DNA from 3 places in the Thermanaeromonas toyohensis ToBE genome. Region 3 is predicted to be linked to each of the others. Evidence: riboswitches for the same ligand, from Rfam matches in the RefSeq annotation. Region 3 holds a riboswitch; each other region holds the start of a gene.
The links. A riboswitch is a leader RNA that binds a small molecule or an ion and turns the genes downstream of it on or off. The one in region 3 is predicted to bind cyclic di-GMP.

Region 1 (6,346 bases), 440 kb from region 3:
CCCGGTTCGTTCCGCACTTCTTCAAAGGGCTTCTTCTTAATTTCTTCTATTTTGCCTTGCGCTAGCATTAGAGCCGTTACGTCCTCCTGAGATGAAGCAGACCAACGTGTAGCCAAGACCAGATAATCTACTAGAGGCACTAGGGCCACCAGTAAAATGGCCACGCTTACCACCACTTCTAAAAGTGTAAACCCGCGCTCAAGTTTACTCATAAGACCGATTACCGCACCTCCCAGCTATCTGGCGGTGAGCTGCTCACCCGGACCCTGCCTGTAACAGAAGCCACAATAACGTAAAGAAACCGGCCAGAAACCATATCCTGTAAGGTGACCGTGCCTCCTGTAGGATAAGGCGTACCTTTGGCCGTGAAACTGAGGTAGTTATTATTAAAAGTGGTGGCCACGATCTGCACGGTGGGTGGTAATACCACCCGTTTTATAACCCTGGGGGAAACCCCCTCAGCTTTCCGCACTTCGTAATAGTTGCCACCTGCGGCAAAAAACACGCCGTAGTAACTGCTCTCCTCATTAAGGGCCGTTTGCTGGGCTTCGCGTAGATCCTGGGCTAGCTGTTCGGCAGCTACCTTAAGGCGGTAATAAGCCAGGGGCTTGCTAAGAGAAGGAAGGCTTATGCTTAGCACTATGCCCATCAGGGCCACAACTAAAGCTATTTCCACTAGAGTAAAGCCTTCGCTCGCCTTTTTGGTCAAGATAGCTGCCCCTGCCTTTCTAGTACCCTAAGAATACTGCCGTTCAGCCGATCCAAAAGCGGCTTAAATACCAGTACAGGATGGAAGGACCCCCAAAAAAGGCTATGCAAGCGCCTGCACTTAAAAAAGGGGCTAAGGGCAAAGGATCTTTGCGCCCCTTTATCCGGGCTGCCAGCAAGAAAAATCCGACGGTCCCAGCCAGAAATAGTCCCAAAAGAACAGCCAAAAACCCCAGAGGCCAACCCAGAAACAGCCCCAGCACCGCGGCCAGCTTTATATCACCACCACCCACATTGCCCCTGCTGACTATGTTTAGGAGTAACAACAGGCCGCCTGCCGAAAGGGCCCCCAGGAGCCCTGACCCAATTGTTATTTCAATATTCGACAGCAAGAATCCTCCTCCGATAACCAGGGCAGTAAAAATAAGGCGATTGGGTATCAAATAATACTCCGTGTCGATAAAAGAGGCAGCGATCAGTATAGAGGCCAGGCAAAGGTATTTGAACAATACTAGGCTAAACCCCAGGCGGAAAAAGAGCGCGGCAAAAACCGCGCCCGTCAAAAACTCCACCAGAGGATATCTTAAAGAGATTCTCTCACGACAGTAGCGGCAGCGACCTCGTAGAATTACGTAGCTAAATAAAGGTATTAAATCGTACCAGGCCAGGACCGTTTTACATTTTGGACAGTATGAGCGACCGAAAACTACTGTTTCTCCTCTTGGCAAGCGATGTATCACAACATTGAGGAAGCTGCCGATGAGGAGACCTGAAAAAAATCCCAGTACAAGCACTTTTTAGCTCCTCTTGAAACTTTATCGGGTTCTCTTATTCGATTACCCTAGGTACACCCAAATTAACTTTATTGTGGTGGTAGGCTGTCATAAGAAGTATACCCAGTCGTAACATAAGTCCCCACAGACGGAGCAGAACTTTCCGTTACAAATATGTCATCATTAGTTCCTGCATTCCCATCAGGCCCATTGCTAGCAAGTATGAACTTTTTCTTGCCCGATGTATCAACATAATAACTATAAGCGTTACCCCACGGATCGCTCAGGTTAGTCCACTGAATTCCGCCGGCGTTAAGAGCAGCCTGCAGCTGAGCTTGAGTGTACGGATATTTAGCCTTGCCATTCTTATCATCCATAGCCCATGTTTCAATTAGAGTCTTCATTGCCTGTAGTTCAGCTTGCGCTCTACTTGTCCTTGCTCTATCAGTTTGTTTCATAAACTGGGGCAAAACAATAGCCACTAAAATACCGATTATCACTACAACGACCATTAACTCAACTAAGGTGAAACCTTTTTCACTCTTTAAAGACTTTCTCAACCTACTTAGCATACGATCGTATCCTCCTCCCCTTCTTTTTTAAGCTAATCCATTTAGCGGGGGTCTATAAACCCTAATTATTTTGTTTTCCCCCATCACCTCACGCTTCCTACCACCTGGAATACCGGCAGTAGGACGGATATTACAATCAACCCCACCACAGCGCCCAGGCCAATAATTAAGAAGGGCTCGATAAGGGAAGAAAGACGGCTGGCCATCTCGCCTACTTCGCGGTCGTAGAAAGCGGCAAGCCTTGCCAGCAGGGCGTCTAGAGTACCTGTTTCTTCGCCTACGGTAACCATCTCTACTACCATAGGCGGGAAAACACCGCTTTCCGCCAGGGGCGAGGCTATACTCTTCCCATCCCTTACCTGCTCCTGGGCCAGGGCTAAAGCCTCAGCTACTATGCGATTCCCTACTGTCCGCTCTACCACCTCCAAAGCCTCTAAGATAGGTACTCCGCTGTACAGCAGGGTTCCCAGGGTACGGCTAAACTGGGAAAGTAAAGCTTGGTGTTTTAAGCGTCCGAATACTGGAAGGCGCAATATAACTTTATCCAGGGCGTAGCGCACTTTCTCCCTTTTAGCCCACCACCAGATTAGATAGCCTAAAGCTATTCCTACTACCACAAACATAAACCACCAACGTCTTAAAAATTGGCTTAATCCTAATACCATTCTGGTGGGCCAGGGTAGGGGTACGCCCAGGTTACCGATTATATTGCTAAACATAGGCAAGACAAAAGTGAGCATAAAAGCTATGGAAGCTAAAGAAACCATAAAGACAATAAAGGGATAGGTCATAGCTGATTTAATCTTTTCTGCTATTTCGTGTTCCCGCTCAAAATGCTCGGCTAATCGTATTAGTGTTTCATCGAGGGCGCCGCTGATCTCTCCTGCCTCTACGGAGTAGACCATTATAGCTGGAAATACCTTGGGTGACTTGCTTAAAGCCTGGTGCAACATCTCCCCTTGCTGTAAATCTTCCAGTACCTTATCTATACTTTCTTTTAAAAAGCGGTTATCCGCCTGCCTGCTTAAGGTTCTTAAAGCATTGATAATGGGGATACCCGCCGACAGCATAGTGCCCAGCTGGCGGCAAAACAGGGCCAAATCCCTACGGCTAACTCGTTTTAGAAGGAAAAATCTCAAATAATCTAACCCTAAGTTGATCTCCAGCTCGCTTCTTACAGGCCGTAGTTCGGTTATAAAAAGACCCTGATTCCTTAACTGGCGGCCGGCCAGCTGCTCGCTCTCCGCTTCAATGATGCCTTTGATAAGGTTTCCGCTAGTATCCCTGGCTTTGTACCTGAACCTCATAATAAAAAGTGCCGGCACTCCAGGAAAAGCTTAACTCTCCCGGCAGCCCGGCGACCATAGGCTTCTTACCACCCTTAGGCCCGTAGCTTTGCGCCCCCGGCTTTCGCCGGGTTTGCCCTTAAACAGGGATATTCTTCTAATTCGCCAAAATCACCCAAAATCCTGCTGATTTATATAATCAGGGCTAATTATTCCTCTGGCGGCCAGGTTCCTTAAAGCCATTTCCATGGTCTGCATACCGAAACGACCGCCTGTTTGCATCACGGAAATAATCTGGTGGGTCTTACCTTCGCGGATGAGATTGCGCACTGCAGGAGTAGCTATAAGTATTTCTACTGCTACTACCCGTCCCTGGCCATCAGCCCGGGGCAAAAGTTGTTGGGTAATAACACCTACTAAGGTATCGGCTAGCTGGATCCTGATCTGACCCTGCTGATGGGGCGGGAAGACATCTATAATGCGGTCGATACTCTGGACCGCGCTACTGGTATGTAGGGTAGCCAGAACCAAGTGCCCTGTCTCTGCGGCTGTAATAGCCGTAGCCACTGTCTCCAAATCCCGCATCTCACCTACCAAAATAACATCCGGGTCCTGGCGCAGGGCAGCCCTTAAGGCGCTGGCAAAGGAAGGGGAATCGCTCCCTATCTCGCGCTGGTTCACTATGCTTTTCTTGTGCTGATGCAAATATTCTATAGGATCTTCTAAAGTAATGATATGACAACTCCGGCGCTGGTTTATACGATCGATCATGGCCGCCAGGGTAGTGCTCTTACCGCTCCCGGTAGGCCCGGTAACTAGGACTAATCCGTGGAGTTGGTCAGCTAGCTCCCCTACCACTGGAGGCAAGCCTAGCTCTTCTAAAGTGGGAATAATAGTATTCACCAACCGGATAGCGGCCCCTACACTTCCCCGCTGGTAGAATACGTTGACTCGAAAGCGGCCCAGGCCAGGGAGCGAATAAGCCAAATCCAACTCCTTACGATTCTGGAATTCCTCCCACCTGGGCCCCAAAATTTGTTTAGCCAGCGCCTCTAAAACAGAAGCCGTAAGTATGGGCCATTGTTTCTGGGGTTCCAGCCTCCCTATCCGCCGGAACACAGGAGGTAGCCCCACTGTAAGATGTACGTCTGAGGCGCCCCTTTGGACTGCCTCTTTTAAAATTTCTTCTAGCTTCACCAGAATCACCTGGCTCATCTTAAAATCCACCTAGGGAAACGCGGATAACTTCCTCTACCGTGGTCAAACCCTGGCTGGCTTTAAGGAGACCGTCTTCGCGTAAGGTGACCATGCCTCCAGCAACGGCCGCTTTCTTAATCTCTGTAGCTGGCGCCTTGGCGGCCACAAGGGTGCGTATCTCCTCGTTCATCACCAGGACCTCCTGGATGGCGGTCCGTCCCTGGTAACCTGTATAGTTGCAATCCTGGCACCCACGCCCGCGGTAAAAAATGCGGCCCTCCCCTTCCTCTCCCAGAAAAGCATAAAGACTTGTGCTCTGTTCCGGCGCGTAAGGTTCCTTGCACCGTGGGCAAATGAGGCGTACTAACCGCTGGGCCACCACCCCTATCAAGGAAGAATTCACAAGGAAGGGTTCAATACCCATATCTAATAGCCGTGTGACCGCACCAGCAGCATCATTAGTATGTAAAGTACTTAAGACTAAGTGACCGGTGGTGGCTGCCCGTACAGCTATATCAGCTGTCTCCTGATCCCGAATTTCCCCCACCATAATCACATCGGGATCCTGCCTGAGGATAGCCCTTAAACCGGAAGCAAAATCGAGACCGGCTTTGGGATTGACCCCCACCTGGTTGATACCCGGAAGAAGATATTCCACTGGATCTTCAATAGTAACGATATTTTTCTCGGGGGAGCTTAAAGCGTTAAGGGTGGCATATAGGGTGGTGGTCTTGCCGCTTCCCGTAGGGCCAGTAATAAGGATCATGCCGTAAGCGCTACGTATTAGGCTTTCGTAGCGTTCTCTAGTGCTGGGAAGGAATCCGAGGGCATCCAGGGGAAGGAGCATAGTAGCCTTATCCAGGATCCGAAGGACCACCTTTTCTCCATAAACAGTAGGCATACTAGAAACCCGCAGGTCTATGCTACGCTTTTCTAAGGTTACCTGGAAGCGGCCATCTTGGGGGAGGCGTTTTTCAGCTATATCCATACCCCCCATGATTTTGATGCGGGAGATCAAGCTGCTTAAGACTCCCAAAGGCAAGCGTAGCACCTCCCGCAGAAGGCCATCGATCCGGAAACGTACCCGCACATATCCTTCCTGGGGTTCGATATGGATGTCGCTCGCCCGGGAGCGTACAGCTTGGGCTATAAGTTTATTGACCAACTGGACAGCAGGAGCGCCTTCCATACCCGCCCGGGCCATCTCATCCAGGTCAAAGGATTCCCTAGTCCTTACCGCTCCTGCCGCTGCCACCTCTTCTAACCCTGCAATGTTAGGGGGTTCCAGGGATGGCTGCCAGAAACGGGATAAGGTGGCCTCTATCTCTGCCTCGGAAGCTATAGCAGGCATAATTTCTAACCCCGTGGCCAGACGGAGGTCATCCAGGGCAGTGAGATTCAAGGGATCGGCCATGGCTACTAATAATCTTTTGCCATCCTTACGTACTGGTACAGCTAGATGGCGGCGGGCCAGGCCTTCAGGTATAAGCTTCACCACCTCAGGATCCAACCGATAATCGGCCAGGACCACTTTGGGTATCCCCAGCTGGAATTCTAGCACCTCTAGAATATCCTTTTCGCTAACCAAACCGAGGCGCGCCAGTACCTTACCTAGCCGCTCTCCTGTGCGTTTCTGCTCTTTTAAAGCTTGCTCCAATTGTTCTGGGGTGAGCAAACCTGCTTCTACCAACAAGTCTCCCAGGCGCCTTCTGCCATCCATTTGGTTAACCGCCTTCCTTACCCCTAGGTACTCCATCTCTGCCTACTTCACAGACCTGCTGCCTCCATTATTTCCTGGGTATCTACTTCC
Region 2 (6,346 bases), 980 kb from region 3:
GTTTAGCCTTCTGGCTAGAAAACTTGTGAACCCAGAAGGCATATGCTGTACGATAAGAACACCGGCCGCAAGATTACGCGGTAAGCGGCTCAATATAACCTGTAAAGCCGCAGGCCCCCCAGTGGAAGTACCTATGGCCACCACTTCCACCTTTCGCTCCCAGGGTCGTTCCCCTTCCCCGTGTCCAGCTACATTGGTGCAGCGCCCTTCTTGGCCTGGAGGATACACCGGAGACTGACTAGCTAGCAAGGGCGCTCTCGGCCTCCGTTTCCAAAAGGCTTAAGAGGCTATGCACATCAAGGATCAGAGCTACACGGCCATCCCCCATGATAGTGGCTCCCGCAATGCCGGGTATCTTGCCTATATAATTACCCAAGGATTTAATCACGATCTCCTGTTCTCCTATTAAGGTATCGACTATGAAGCCCACCCTTTTTTCAGCCAGTCCCACAATAACCACTGCCGTCTTATGGGTACCAAAACGATAATTTCTCTTTATGCCTAAAGCCCTAGCCAAATGGACCAAAGGTAAAACCTGGCCCCTTAATACTACTACCTCCTGTTGTTGGATACGCCGGACCTGCTGGGGCTCCACCTCTATTATTTCCACCACGTTAGCCAGGGGAAGGGCATAAACCTGGTCCTCCAAGGTTACCAAGAGAGAACGGTTAATAGCTAGGGTTAAGGGTAGCTTAATAGTAAAGCAGGTACCAACACCAGGAGTAGTCTGGATATCGATAGTACCATTTATTTTCTCTAAGTGCGCTTTCACAATATCCATGCCTACGCCACGGCCAGAAACATCAGTTACCCGTTCGGAAGTAGAAAACCCAGGAAGAAAAATAAGATCTAGCGCCTCGCGCTTCGTAAGTCTAGTAGCAGCCTCTGGGGTCAAAAGGCCCTGTTCTATAGCCCGCCGTTTTAAAGCTTCAGGGTCCATACCCCGGCCATCATCCTGCACTGTAATAACTATTTGGTTTTCCTGATGGAAGGCCTTGAGTATAATAGTGCCATAACGCGGCTTACCCAGGCGCACCCTTTCCTCCGGGCTTTCGATTCCATGATCTATGGCGTTGCGCAAAAGATGGATGAGGGGGTCACCTATCTCCTCTATAACCGTACGGTCAAGTTCCGTTTCACGTCCCTCCACAATGAACTCGATCTCTTTTCCTGCCTTATGGGCTAGATCCCGTACCATACGGGGGAAACGGTTAAAGACCTGGTCAATGGGGAACATACGGGCTTTCATGATCTCTTCCTGGAGTTCCGAGGTTATACGACCTATATGCGTAGAAATTTCATCTAAAGTCTCCACTAGCTCTTCATTACCTAGACGACTCCTCAAATTGTTACTCACTTCAGCTAGGCGGGTACGATCTATCACCAGCTCCCCCACCAGATTCATTAAAGATTCCAAGCGCTGCACATCTACCCTTACCGTCTGGGTAACCCGACGTTCCATCCCCCGCTTAAGTAAAGGTTCCTCAACCGCTAAAGTCCGGGAGGGGCTAGGTCCAGAGGTGGCCTGAGGAGCTAGCACCTGATCTTCCTCTAATACGATAGGCCGTACAGTAACTTCCCTTATTTCTGAAATGGACTTAATGACATTAGCCAGGGTGTCGGGATCTTCCTTACTAACGAAGGCCAACCGGAAAGTATTTTCAAATTTCTCTGCTTCTAATTCTTGGGTATGGGGCTCGCTTTTGATGACCTCACCCAAATCTTTTAGGTTATTGAAAACCAAAAAGGCCCGGGCTCCCTTCATCCGGCAATCGGGCTCTAGCTCCACTCTAATTTCGTAAGCCCGCCAGCCCCGTACTTCGGCTGCCCGGATAACGTTCTCTTCCACATCATCTAGTTCTAAAGGACGCTCAAAGGGCGAGGGCTCTACAGCCTCCTCCTGAATTAATCCTCCAGCCAGGATTTCCTCTAGGCGCTGGACTAAACCCCCGGTATCTACTTCCCCCTCCTGGCCCTGAGATAACTCATTTTTAAGCTCCTTAAGCTTATCCAGACAGGCTAAAAGGAGGTCCACAATGGTAGGGGTAACCGCTAATTTACCTTGACGTAAAGCATCCAGAACACTTTCCATCCGGTGGGTTAAGGTAGCCATTTTCTCAAAGCCCATGGAGGCAGAAGAACCCTTTAAAGTATGGGCTATACGAAAGATCTTGTTTAATAGCTCGCGGTTGCTAGGTTCCTGCTCCAAAAGGACTATGGCTTCATCGAGCTGTTGGAGCTGCTCCTCGGCCTCATCCAAGAAAAGGCTTAAATACTGGGACATATTGAATCCATTCATACTTCAGCCACCCCAGGGGCAAACTCTTGTTTGAGCTCTTCCTGCTCTTTCTCTTGCAAAACGCGGTCTAGGTCGAGGAGGATGATAAGCTTATCTTCCCACTTACCCACACCTTTAAGGTAAGCCACATCTACCCCTTTAATAATAGGAGGAGGAGGTTCAATGTTTTCCTCTGGCAGACGCAACACTTCATTTACGGCATCTACAATCATCCCTACCGTCATGCCTCCTACTTCCACCACCATAATGCGGGTATTATTGGTAGCTTCCACCGAAGGTAAACCAAAACGTTTATGTAAATCTATCACTGGGATAATGCGGCCACGTAAATTTATAACCCCCTCTATAAAATCAGGAGTACGGGGAACTTCAGTGATGGGCTGGAGGCGGATTATTTCGTGGACGTGGTTTATATCTACCCCATAAGTCTCTCCTGCTAACTGAAATACTACTAGCTGGACCATATCGACACGCTCCTTAAAGTGAATTCTCCCTCAAAGAATAATATTTTTCCATATCCCCTCCAAAACCCTGCTAAATGACATCCCTAATATCGAAAAAGTAACGCAGAATAACGCCTATTAATGAACATACTATACTTGGGTGAAAAGAAGCTATGGCTACTAAGGTATATTGCCGGGTAGCTAACTGTGTTCATTGGGACAGCAACAGGTGCACAGCCCAAGAGATCACTATAGCTGTAGAAGGTACGCCTAGTAATGCCTCGGCCATTAGCGACCGCGAGACAGAATGTGAAACCTTTAAAAAACGGGATTAACCTTACTTATAGAATACATTTATAACTTAAATTGGCCTACAGCTTCCTCCAGGGCACGGGCAGCTTGGGCCAACTTGGTAGCCGCCTCACTTATCCTTTCTACAGAAGCCGTCTGCTCCTCCGCAGCCGCAGAAACCTCTTCCGTCCCGGCCGCTGTCTCTTCTGTACCCGCAGCCAGGCTCTCGGCAGCTTCCTTGATGCGACCCGCACCTAGGGCCATCTCTTCAGCTTTTTCTGCCACATCTCGGATACGGGCTAAAAGGTCTCCTACAGCCTGATCGATAGCCCTGAAAGCCTCCCCGCAGCGTTGCATAACTTCGGTCCCCTTTTCCACATCCTGGACTCCTTCTTTCATCCCGGCCACTACCCGACCTGTTTCCTTTTGTATCTCCTTTATGAGGCCCACTATCTGATCACTAGCCTGGGCGGACTGCTCGGCTAACTTCCTTACCTCATCAGCTACCACGGCGAAACCGCGACCCTGCTCCCCTGCCCTGGCCGCTTCAATAGCCGCATTCAGGGCTAAAAGATTGGTCTGTTCGGCGATGCCAGAGATGACCCCTACAATTTGACCTATCTGTTGGGACCGTTCTCCTAATGTTTCCACCACCTGGGCCAGGGCCTCCATGCGCTGGGAAATGGCCTCCATCTGCTGGTTAGCTTCTTCCACCGTACGAGCACCTTCAGATGTCTTCTCCGCCACCAACTGGGAGGCCCGGGCCATATCTTCAGCTTGCTGATGTACCCTTTCTACCCGCGCAGCTTGAGCTTCTATAGCTGTGGCCGTTTGGGTGACCTGCTGGGCTTGGTGTTCAGCACCCCGGGCCATCTCCTGGGCCGTTAAAGCTACCTGCCGGGCGGATTCTCCTAATTCCTGAGACATTTGGGCTAAATCCTGGCTTAAGCCTGCCACTTCCCCTGCCATCTCCCTAACCCGCCCAATAAGTTGGCGCAAACTCTGTCCCATAACACTAAAGGCCTGGCTTAACTGTCCTAGCTCATCCCGGGATCTTACTTTTATCTCGGCTGCCGTTAAATCTCCCGCTGCAATTCGCTTAGCATAGGCTACAAGATTAGCTATAGGACGTCCCACCATACGGCTAAATATCAAGGCCACCAGCATTCCTAATATAAAGGCTAAACTTAAGCCCGAATATAGAGTGCTTTTAGCATAGGTCAGTGCCCATTCCAGCTCTGACTTGGCGTTTTCACGCTGAAGCGTCATCTCTTTTTGAACATGGCTACCGATATTGTTAATATTATCCACCGCTGCCCCCATCTGAAAGCTTAAGATGGGCAAAGCAAGCATCCGGTCCTGCTGGCTAGCTTTTAAAATGTTTCCTTTAAAGGTCTCCGTAAAGCTTTTAGCAGCCATGGCCATGGCGGACACAAAGCCCTGGGTCTGGCTGTCTAGCTGTTGGCCTTCCAATTCTTCTTTAGCTTTATTGAAACGTTGGAGAGCTTCCTCAAAGCTTAAAGCATGGGTCTGGGATCCATTAATTATGTAATCGGTTGCGCGCCTATAACCTTCCCAGATAGATAAGGACATGGTAGTAAAAAGCTGGTCTTGCTTCTGGAGGAGTAAAACTTTCCGGGCAGCATGTTCAATACGTTGAAGATTTATATCCACAATCACTACCACAGCCACAAAAACAGCTATAACTAAAAGGAAACCCCCCATGATTTTGGCACCTAGCTTTACGGCACCAAAGTTAAAAATACCCACCGGGAGGGAAAAGGCTCGTTTTTTGCCCTCCCCCCTCCGAAATCTGGGAAACCGCATACCCCGTACCTCCTGCCCCTTAAGTTCTGCAAATTTAAAGGGCTACTCCTATTTTAATGGGTAGCCCCGTTCCACCCACGGCAGCTGGCTGTCATAGCCAGAAACATCTGGCCTTAGACCCTATAGCTTTGCGCCCCCACCTTTCGATGGGTTTGCCCTTGTCGGGGCATCTTATGCACTTTATCTTCCATTATTCGCCTTAATTATACTCTACAGGCCTTACCTCGACAAGATATTTTTTCCAATTTACTTCCCTTTATGCTGGATATAGAAATTCAGAATGCCTTCCAACCACGGGGCCTCTATACGTTCAAAGCGATAATATTCCTGAATATAGCGTAAGGCTTCTTGTAAAGTTTTTACCCCCATCTTCTCTTCCATCTTTAACCAATAAACCGTCCCTTGACGGTAAGTCACCTGGCGATAATCCTTTTCGGAAGTAAAACTTTTAAGCTCTCGATTTAATGCCTCTGAAAGTTCCTCTAAATTTAAGGTTTCCCCTGCTTCAGCTATTATGTCCTCCTTAAGTTGCCTATATAAAACGGGATCGTGTACCCGATAGTAAAGGAGAGTACTATATTCCGCCAGCCCTTCATCTATCCACGATGAAGAAATAGTATCATTGCCTACCAAATTATACCACCACTGGTGAGCAACCTCATGTACAATAACCGGAGGAGTATAACCTTTACGGGTGCTTAAAAAAACTAGTCCTGGGTACTCCATCCCCGAAAGGCCCTCCAAGGGTACCTCAACGAGGTTTAAGTAAGAGTAGGGGTAAGGGCCCCAGTACTCCTTAAAAAAAGCGAAGGCCCCCATCGCTATATCCAAGGTAGAAGTGGGGAGCTGATTGCGAAAGGCCAGGGTTATTAAAGTTTGGTCTATTTGAGCGTATGCTTGCTTCCAGCCTGGCGCAAGGACAAAGGCAAACTCGCGAATGGGTTTTTCGCTCATAAAAGTCCATAAGACTCGCTCTCCTCTTTGCTCCCCTCCAGTAGTTCGCCCGCTGGCCCTAACCATTAAGGAAGGTGGTAATTCCAGCTCTACATTATAATAGGCGGAATCGGCAAAATAAGGATCACCCCAAGCTATTCCCTCCGCCATACCGCGCCAAGCTCCTTTTTCCCGGGGGCTTAAGATAGGATACCATCCTGAAACCATAAAAGTATCCTCCCACACACCTAAACGAGCCGGACGCTGGGGTAAATAAGTAGTAAAAGATATTTCCACTTTTAAAGTCTCTCCAGAAGCCAAGGGTCGGTGAAGGAATACTTCCAACCTGCTTTTCTTCACTATAAAAGAAGCAGGTTTATTATTGAGGACGATCCTCTGGATAGTAAGGGTATTTTCACTCCCCGGCCAGCCATTGGAAGGTAGGTTAAAGAGGAGGTCATAAAGGGGGTAAAAGTAAGGATTCTGGTAGGCCAAGACAAGGTGCCCTACTATAATCCGCTTTTCTGGCTCTAACCTAGCTTTTATTTGATAT
Region 3 (6,346 bases):
AACGTGGAGGAGTAGCTGAAGGGAGCATATACCACTGGTAACTGGTCCTTGGGCTTAAGCTTCTAGCCTTACCTTAGCGGTTTTTCTAGTATGTCTTTCCACTATAAAGGTCAAAAACAAAAGAGCGATTGTAACAAGGCACAGGATTATTCTCAATCACTGAAAGCCTGCTCCCGTTTACAGTTATCTTTACTGTAGCGTTTCGCCGGGTTATGGCGGCAGAGAGTCCATCGATAAGCCTAAAAAAGCGGTACATAGGCAGAAGATGATTTGGAAAAGTTGAAGGCAAATCTTCTTCATTATGATGGTGATATTTTATTATCTCCACTATTTCTGGGCTCAAGCGATAGATTCCTTCTGCTAAAGCTGCCCCCCTAAAAGCATGGAGATATCCTTGTTCAAAGGTTTCCTGAGGGACAACCAAATCTCCTATTTTAAGCTCTGGCTGCACCTTGGCGAGATCATGGAATATAGCTGCGGTGACCAGGGTATTCTTTTCCATCCCAGGTAACTCCATTAACCCTTGCCGAAAGGTATCAGCAATGAGTCTCAATATGTTTATGACGTGCCGGTATACCCCTTGAGAAATTACACCTGTGATTTTGATTTTACCCGTCTGAGGATCATATGTATCTGTATATTCCACAATAGACTGGAGTCTTAAGGTGATGCGCTGGTCTGGTAACATCACAGCTAGGGCTAGTTCCGCTTCCTCTCTGGCACTCCTTAACTGTTCTACCAGATTATATTCTGTGGTAACGTCTGTAAAAATGACCAAGAAAGAGTAATCTTCTGGAGCCCTGGTGGGTTCCATTTTCATTTTACGGGTACCTATGCGGTAATGGCGATTATCTAATTTAACTATCTTGGATCTACCTGAAGAGGCTAACTCGCGCAGATCCTGGGGTACCATTCCTGCACCATTTATAACCCTTTGGGCTAAAGCATTAGCATAGAAAAGATGTCCTTCGCTATCTACTAAGGCTATCCCTAGAGGTACTTGCTCACCCAGTTCTTGATACGCCCTTTCTGCTGCTTGGCGTTTTTGGGTTTCTTGCTCCTTTAAGCCCAATAACTCAGCCATAATTTCACTGGCAAGAAGCAGGCCGCTTGTACTTTTATCTGGAGAGATAAAGTAAGGGAGAACACGGCCATCTCGTATAAGCCATTGGCTCAATTCTTCACCAGCAGTTTCTACATCTAAATGGTCGGAGGCCTCTATGGGTCTACAGATGTCCCTGGCTTTCAGACCCTCACGTTGAGGAATATCAACATAACTTCTAAGCAGATCTAAGACGTCGATCCATCCTATCGGCTCCCCCGTTTGGGTTTCTACTTGAACTATATAGCTTCCTGTGCTGATCATTATGTTCGCTATTTCGGATAGGAGGCTCTCCTCTTTAACTTTAGGCATGGGCACATATTTCCTTCTTTCCATAAATTTACTCCTATCACCCCAAACCCTAAAATAGTTTAGGTTAATGAAAAAAATACACCAGGCATAAATACCAACCCTGGTGGGGAGCCAGAACGAATATATTTAATATATTTAACTTAACAGCCTAACTTACTAGAAGCTTTAGTAAAAGTATAAACTCCTCCCCACCGGCAACCCGGCTGCCATAGCCCTTAAAAGCCTTAGGCCCGTGGCTTTGCGCCCCCGCCTTTCGGCGGGTTTGCCCTTAACAGAGGGGCGGTATTTAGGTTCATCTTTAACATATCATACAATCCACTGTATAGCAATAACCTTTCCTCCTAACAAATCCCTAGTTTTTCCTAGCGAAAGCCTAGTCGGGCCTAAAAGCAAACGGGTTTCAAGGCAATAACTTGAGGAGGAATAAAGAGTTTGGTGTAGAATTAAGTCTAAAATTGGTCTCCAAACATTTTTTTAATTTTTTATGATGACCTTGCTTAATATGGAGGGAAGAAAAAAATGGGTATGAATAAGGCCGAAGAACTAATTAAGAAACTCGCCAATACAGGTGACGTGGCACTATGGAGACAATTAGTAGAGATACCCCTTTCTAATTTAAAGGAAAAAGAAAAGGAAACTAGTCTCTCGCGAGCACTCCGGGAGTTGATAGAGGAATTAGGCGAAGAGCAGGTAACCGAAAAGCTTATACATATAACCCAAGAGATACCAGAATATCCTGTGCTTGAGGTAATGCAGCAGGCTATCAAAGTTTCAGCAAGCTTACGCCAGGAACAAAGAGAAACACTCTCCCAGTTAAGACAGATGCTTTCTGAACTCGCCACCCCCATAATCCGGATATGGACAGATATGCTGCTGGTAGCCATGATTGGGAACATCGATAGCCAGAGGGCCCAAGATATAGCGGAAAAATTGTTAAATCGAGTAAGCTCGGCTCGTGCTAAAGTTGTTATAGTAGATGTTACTGGTGTACCCATGATCGATACAGTAGTAGGTGGATTCTTAATAGAAATGTTTAATGCCATAAGACTACTGGGGGCAGAAGTGATACTTACCGGTATTAAGCCGGAGGTTGCTCATACCCTGGTCAAGCTAGGCGTCGATTTCCGGATGGTCTCTATCGCTCGTGACCTAGAGGATGCCCTACGGCGTGGTATTGCCATTACCATGGAAGAAGCTAGAAAACGACGCCACCTCGCTTTAACCTTGGCTGGAAGTAAGGTCTATGAGAATAGCGAGGAGGAGGTCTCCTAGCTTGGAAAAAGTAGTACCCGTCCTTAGAATAGCTGATTTCTTATTAGTGCCTATCCAGATAGATCTAGATGACCGGACAGTAGGGAAACTACAGCAGCAGCTCATGGATGAAATTGAGCGCACCAGGGCCAAAGCTATAATTCTTGATGTCCGTATGGTTGAAGTGATAGATAGTTATATTTCCTATACCCTCTCTGAGACCGCTGCCATGGCTAGACTTATGGGATGCCGCACCATCTTGTGCGGCATCCAGCCTCCAGTAGCCCTAACCCTAGCCCAAATGGGTATAGTATTGGAGGAGCTCACAGTAGCTCGAGATCTGGAACATGCTTTAGTGTTGGCTAGTTCCCTATAGGAGTGGATAAGAAGTGGCTTCAGATAAGGTAGACAAAATAGAAGCCATCCTGGATAATCCTGGACATGAATTTGATGTGGTGGTCCGTATAACCCGCGAAGAGGATATAGCGATAGCCAGGCAGATGGCAAAACAACTAGCCCAGGAAACGGGATTTTCGCTAGCTGATGTTACTAAAATCGCTACCGCTGTCTCCGAGCTGGCCCGCAATATATATCGCTACGCTAGCCAAGGACGAATAATGATAAGGAAAAAAGAAGAGAAGGAGGGCCCCTGCATAGAAGTCATCGCTGCTGATCGCGGCCCGGGCATCCCTGATGTGGAGGTAGTTCTTACCCGAGAATACACTACCTATGAGCGCAGCCTAGGCATAGGACTTTCAGGTGTAAAGCGCCTCATGGATTCCTTTACTATCTATTCTAAAGTGGGCAAGGGCACAGTAGTTATCACAGCAAAAAGGAGGCGCAAGTTTTGAAATTATCTTCCCAAGATCTGCACGCCCATGGATGGAGCTTATGGAGCTCTTGGAGACCAAAGGCAGGTTATAAAGTCGGGGGCGACCTCTGCTATATGTTTGCAGCGCAAAATACTCTTATTACCTCGGTTATAGATGTCCTCGGCCACGGGGAGGAAGCTCACCGATGTGCCCTCGAGCTTTTAAATGTGATGCGCAAACATGAGGAAAACTTAAGGATACTATTTGCAAAGTTAGAAACTACTGCAGCCCGCCACAGGGGCTGTGCTCTTTTTCTTGGCTCTTTTTCAGGTCCAGTGGTAACTTATATTATGGTAGGAAACATGCGCGGCTGGGTTTTCCAAGAACCAGGAAAAATAGAAGTATTATATGCCCAGCCAGGTGTCGTGGGAGCTCGAAAGCTTTTGCCGATAACCCGGGAAATAAGAGTGCGGCCTAATTCTACCCTTTGGATATGTTCGGATGGAATAAGGCGAAGCTTTGTTCCTTCGAAGGAACACCTGCTCATCTCTAACGAAGGAATGGAATTAGCTAAGGGTATCCTAAAAGATTACGGTATTGAGGAAGATGACGCCAGTATCCTTATTGGGAGGAGGTGGGGACAATCTTGATATCACAAGATTTTTATAACACCTATAAAAACTACTTAGAGCGGTATGTTTGTGAAGGAGGGACAGAAGGGGTCCTTCTGGAAGCCTACCAGGATCTTACCCACGAGCTCGACGATAATCATGTACAAGCAGCGAATATCCTAGATATTCACACTAGAGCCTTGCGCGAGATTATGGGTATCCGCCGGGATAGCGATTCTATCCAATGGATCTACATCGACAGGGCTACGGAATTTCTGGCTCAGATCCTTGTAGTCATAGATACATTTCTTCTCCAGCTTAAAGACCGTATTGAGCATGATCCCTTAACAGGGCTTTACAACCGGCTAGCGCTTTATCCATTACTCAATCAGCTACTAAAGGAATCTCAAGAAAAAAATACCCCTCTAGTAATAGCCATGGTAGATTTAGACAACTTTAAAGCATTAAATGATAGATACGGTCACTACGTAGGCGACGAAGCTCTGCGTACGGCAGCAAAAATTATAAAGAAAAGCTTGCGGGGCGGCGATAAAGTCATCCGCTACGGTGGAGAAGAATTCCTGGTTATTTTGCCAGGAACAAACCTAGACAAAGCCCAGATCGCTTTAGAAAGGATACGAACCCAGATCGCCACTACCGCCTTAGTCCCAGAGGTTGAGACTACCATAACTGTAAGTATAGGTGCAGTAGAATACCAGGGTAAAGGGGCTATATCTGTAAACGAGCTTATCGCCCGTGCTGACGAAGCTATGTACAGGGCTAAAAGGGAGGGTAAAAATAAAGTAGTTTGTGCCGATGAAAATAAACTTGAAGGTGGAAAGTGAGGTTTGTAGGTACAAATTTATGCTTTCTAAGAATTTCCTCGCTGAACTTTTAGGTATAATTCAAGGAAAATATGAAGGTACCCCTTTAAATCCCGAATTGAGTTCGAACCTCAGGGTTTTGCTTGAGAAAATCCACCAGTCCGTACGTGATATTTCCTGCTTTCTGGATGCCTGTCAACAGGCTGTAGACATTGGACGTCTCTTGTATACCCAGGAGATACCCAATGAGCAAGTATTGCGGGAATTGATAGCTTTAGCCGATACCTTTATTAACGACTATATTCGTACTCATCGTTCGTTAGGAAACGGGCAGGACATAAAGGACCTCCTTGTAGGGGCCATGCTAGAACTAGGATGTGTATCTTTAGGATATCACGATGAGGCGCTAAAGATGTTAAAAATCTTTTCCGAAACAGACCCCTTGACCGGCCTTCTAAGCCGCGAACACTTTCAAAGAGAATTGGATACGGCCCTAGAATACGCCAAACATCACAAAGAAAATCTCATTCTTATTTGGGCTGATGTAGATGACTTGAAGGTAATCAATGATCTTTATGGATATGCAGTAGGTGATGCTGTTCTACGAGTAGTAGCTGAGGTTTTGAAGGAAGTCTTTGCTCCTGTTGGGAGTATATTGGCAAGGACAGGGAGTAATTCTTTTGGAGTAATAGTCCTAGGCAGAGACACCCCTGAGATTCTATCTATGGCTGAAAGTTTTCGGCAAATTGTAGAGCAGCAACGACCTATCGAGGAAGAGTTTGGGGTCACGGTGAGCATCGGTATATCTTGCTACCCTCTACATGGGACGGCTGCCAACGACCTCTTAGCCGCTGCGGAGATGGCTACTCTAAAAGCTAAGCGCTTAGGAAAGAATCGGACGGTAATACTAGATGTAAATGCAGGAACAACAGATCTGACGTTGCTTCACGAAAAAAGCCTTATCTTAAGGGAAGCTATCCAGAAACCGGAAGGAGTAATCCCTTATTTTCAACCCATTGTGGATATAGAAACTGGAAATATCATAGGCTACGAGGTGCTAGCCAGAATCCAGTATCAAGGCCGCATATTCCCGGCAGCAGCCTTTGCGGAACTTGCCGAAGACATAAATATTATACACAGCCTCACGGAGAGGTGCTTAGAAAAAGCCCTTTGGAAAGTTACCCAGACAGATACCGAATATTTGATCTTTGTCAACTTTGCCCTGCAGGAGGTTGAGCGCGAAGACCTTGTACCTAAACTGTTATCCCTGCTTAAGTCTCATAAAATCAGACCAGACAGGCTAGTGGCTGAGTTAACCGAAAGACAGGCTATAAGGGATGTCAGCAGGGTGCACATATTTGCTACCCATTTGCAGAATGCAGGCATGAGGCTCGCTTTAGACGATTTTGGCAGCGGCTTTTCTTCCTTCCTCTA

Region 1: it holds a riboswitch for cyclic di-GMP, as region 3 does, so the genes downstream of both, B9A14_RS12365 (type II secretion system F family protein) here and B9A14_RS17745 (HD domain-containing protein) in region 3, are expected to answer to the same signal.
Region 2: it holds a riboswitch for cyclic di-GMP, as region 3 does, so the genes downstream of both, B9A14_RS04680 (methyl-accepting chemotaxis protein) here and B9A14_RS17745 (HD domain-containing protein) in region 3, are expected to answer to the same signal.

Annotation. Positions count from the first base shown of each region.
Region 1 is NZ_LT838272.1:2,384,598-2,390,943, forward strand. It holds gene B9A14_RS12345 (type IV pilus modification PilV family protein) at 1-212, opposite strand, end outside; gene B9A14_RS12350 (GspH/FimT family pseudopilin) at 221-709, opposite strand; gene B9A14_RS12355 (prepilin peptidase) at 753-1,502, opposite strand; gene B9A14_RS12360 (type II secretion system protein GspG) at 1,571-2,053, opposite strand; gene B9A14_RS12365 (type II secretion system F family protein) at 2,137-3,360, opposite strand; cyclic di-GMP riboswitch class I at 3,399-3,487, opposite strand; gene B9A14_RS12370 (type IV pilus twitching motility protein PilT) at 3,511-4,554, opposite strand; gene B9A14_RS12375 (GspE/PulE family protein) at 4,556-6,256, opposite strand; gene aroB (3-dehydroquinate synthase) at 6,304-6,346, opposite strand, start outside.
Region 2 is NZ_LT838272.1:962,071-968,416, reverse strand. It holds gene B9A14_RS04700 (CheB methylesterase domain-containing protein) at 1-249, opposite strand, end outside; gene B9A14_RS04695 (chemotaxis protein CheA) at 239-2,299, opposite strand; gene B9A14_RS04690 (chemotaxis protein CheW) at 2,296-2,763, opposite strand; gene B9A14_RS04685 (DUF1540 domain-containing protein) at 2,916-3,077, shown strand; gene B9A14_RS04680 (methyl-accepting chemotaxis protein) at 3,097-4,860, opposite strand; cyclic di-GMP riboswitch class I at 4,937-5,027, opposite strand; gene B9A14_RS04675 (M1 family aminopeptidase) at 5,107-6,346, opposite strand, start outside.
Region 3 is NZ_LT838272.1:1,946,017-1,952,362, reverse strand. It holds gene B9A14_RS17745 (HD domain-containing protein) at 86-1,438, opposite strand; cyclic di-GMP riboswitch class I at 1,605-1,691, opposite strand; gene B9A14_RS10085 (STAS domain-containing protein) at 1,934-2,686, shown strand; gene B9A14_RS10080 (STAS domain-containing protein) at 2,688-3,041, shown strand; gene B9A14_RS10075 (anti-sigma regulatory factor) at 3,055-3,516, shown strand; gene B9A14_RS10070 (PP2C family serine/threonine-protein phosphatase) at 3,612-4,127, shown strand; gene B9A14_RS10065 (GGDEF domain-containing protein) at 4,124-4,933, shown strand; gene B9A14_RS10060 (bifunctional diguanylate cyclase/phosphodiesterase) at 4,905-6,346, shown strand, end outside.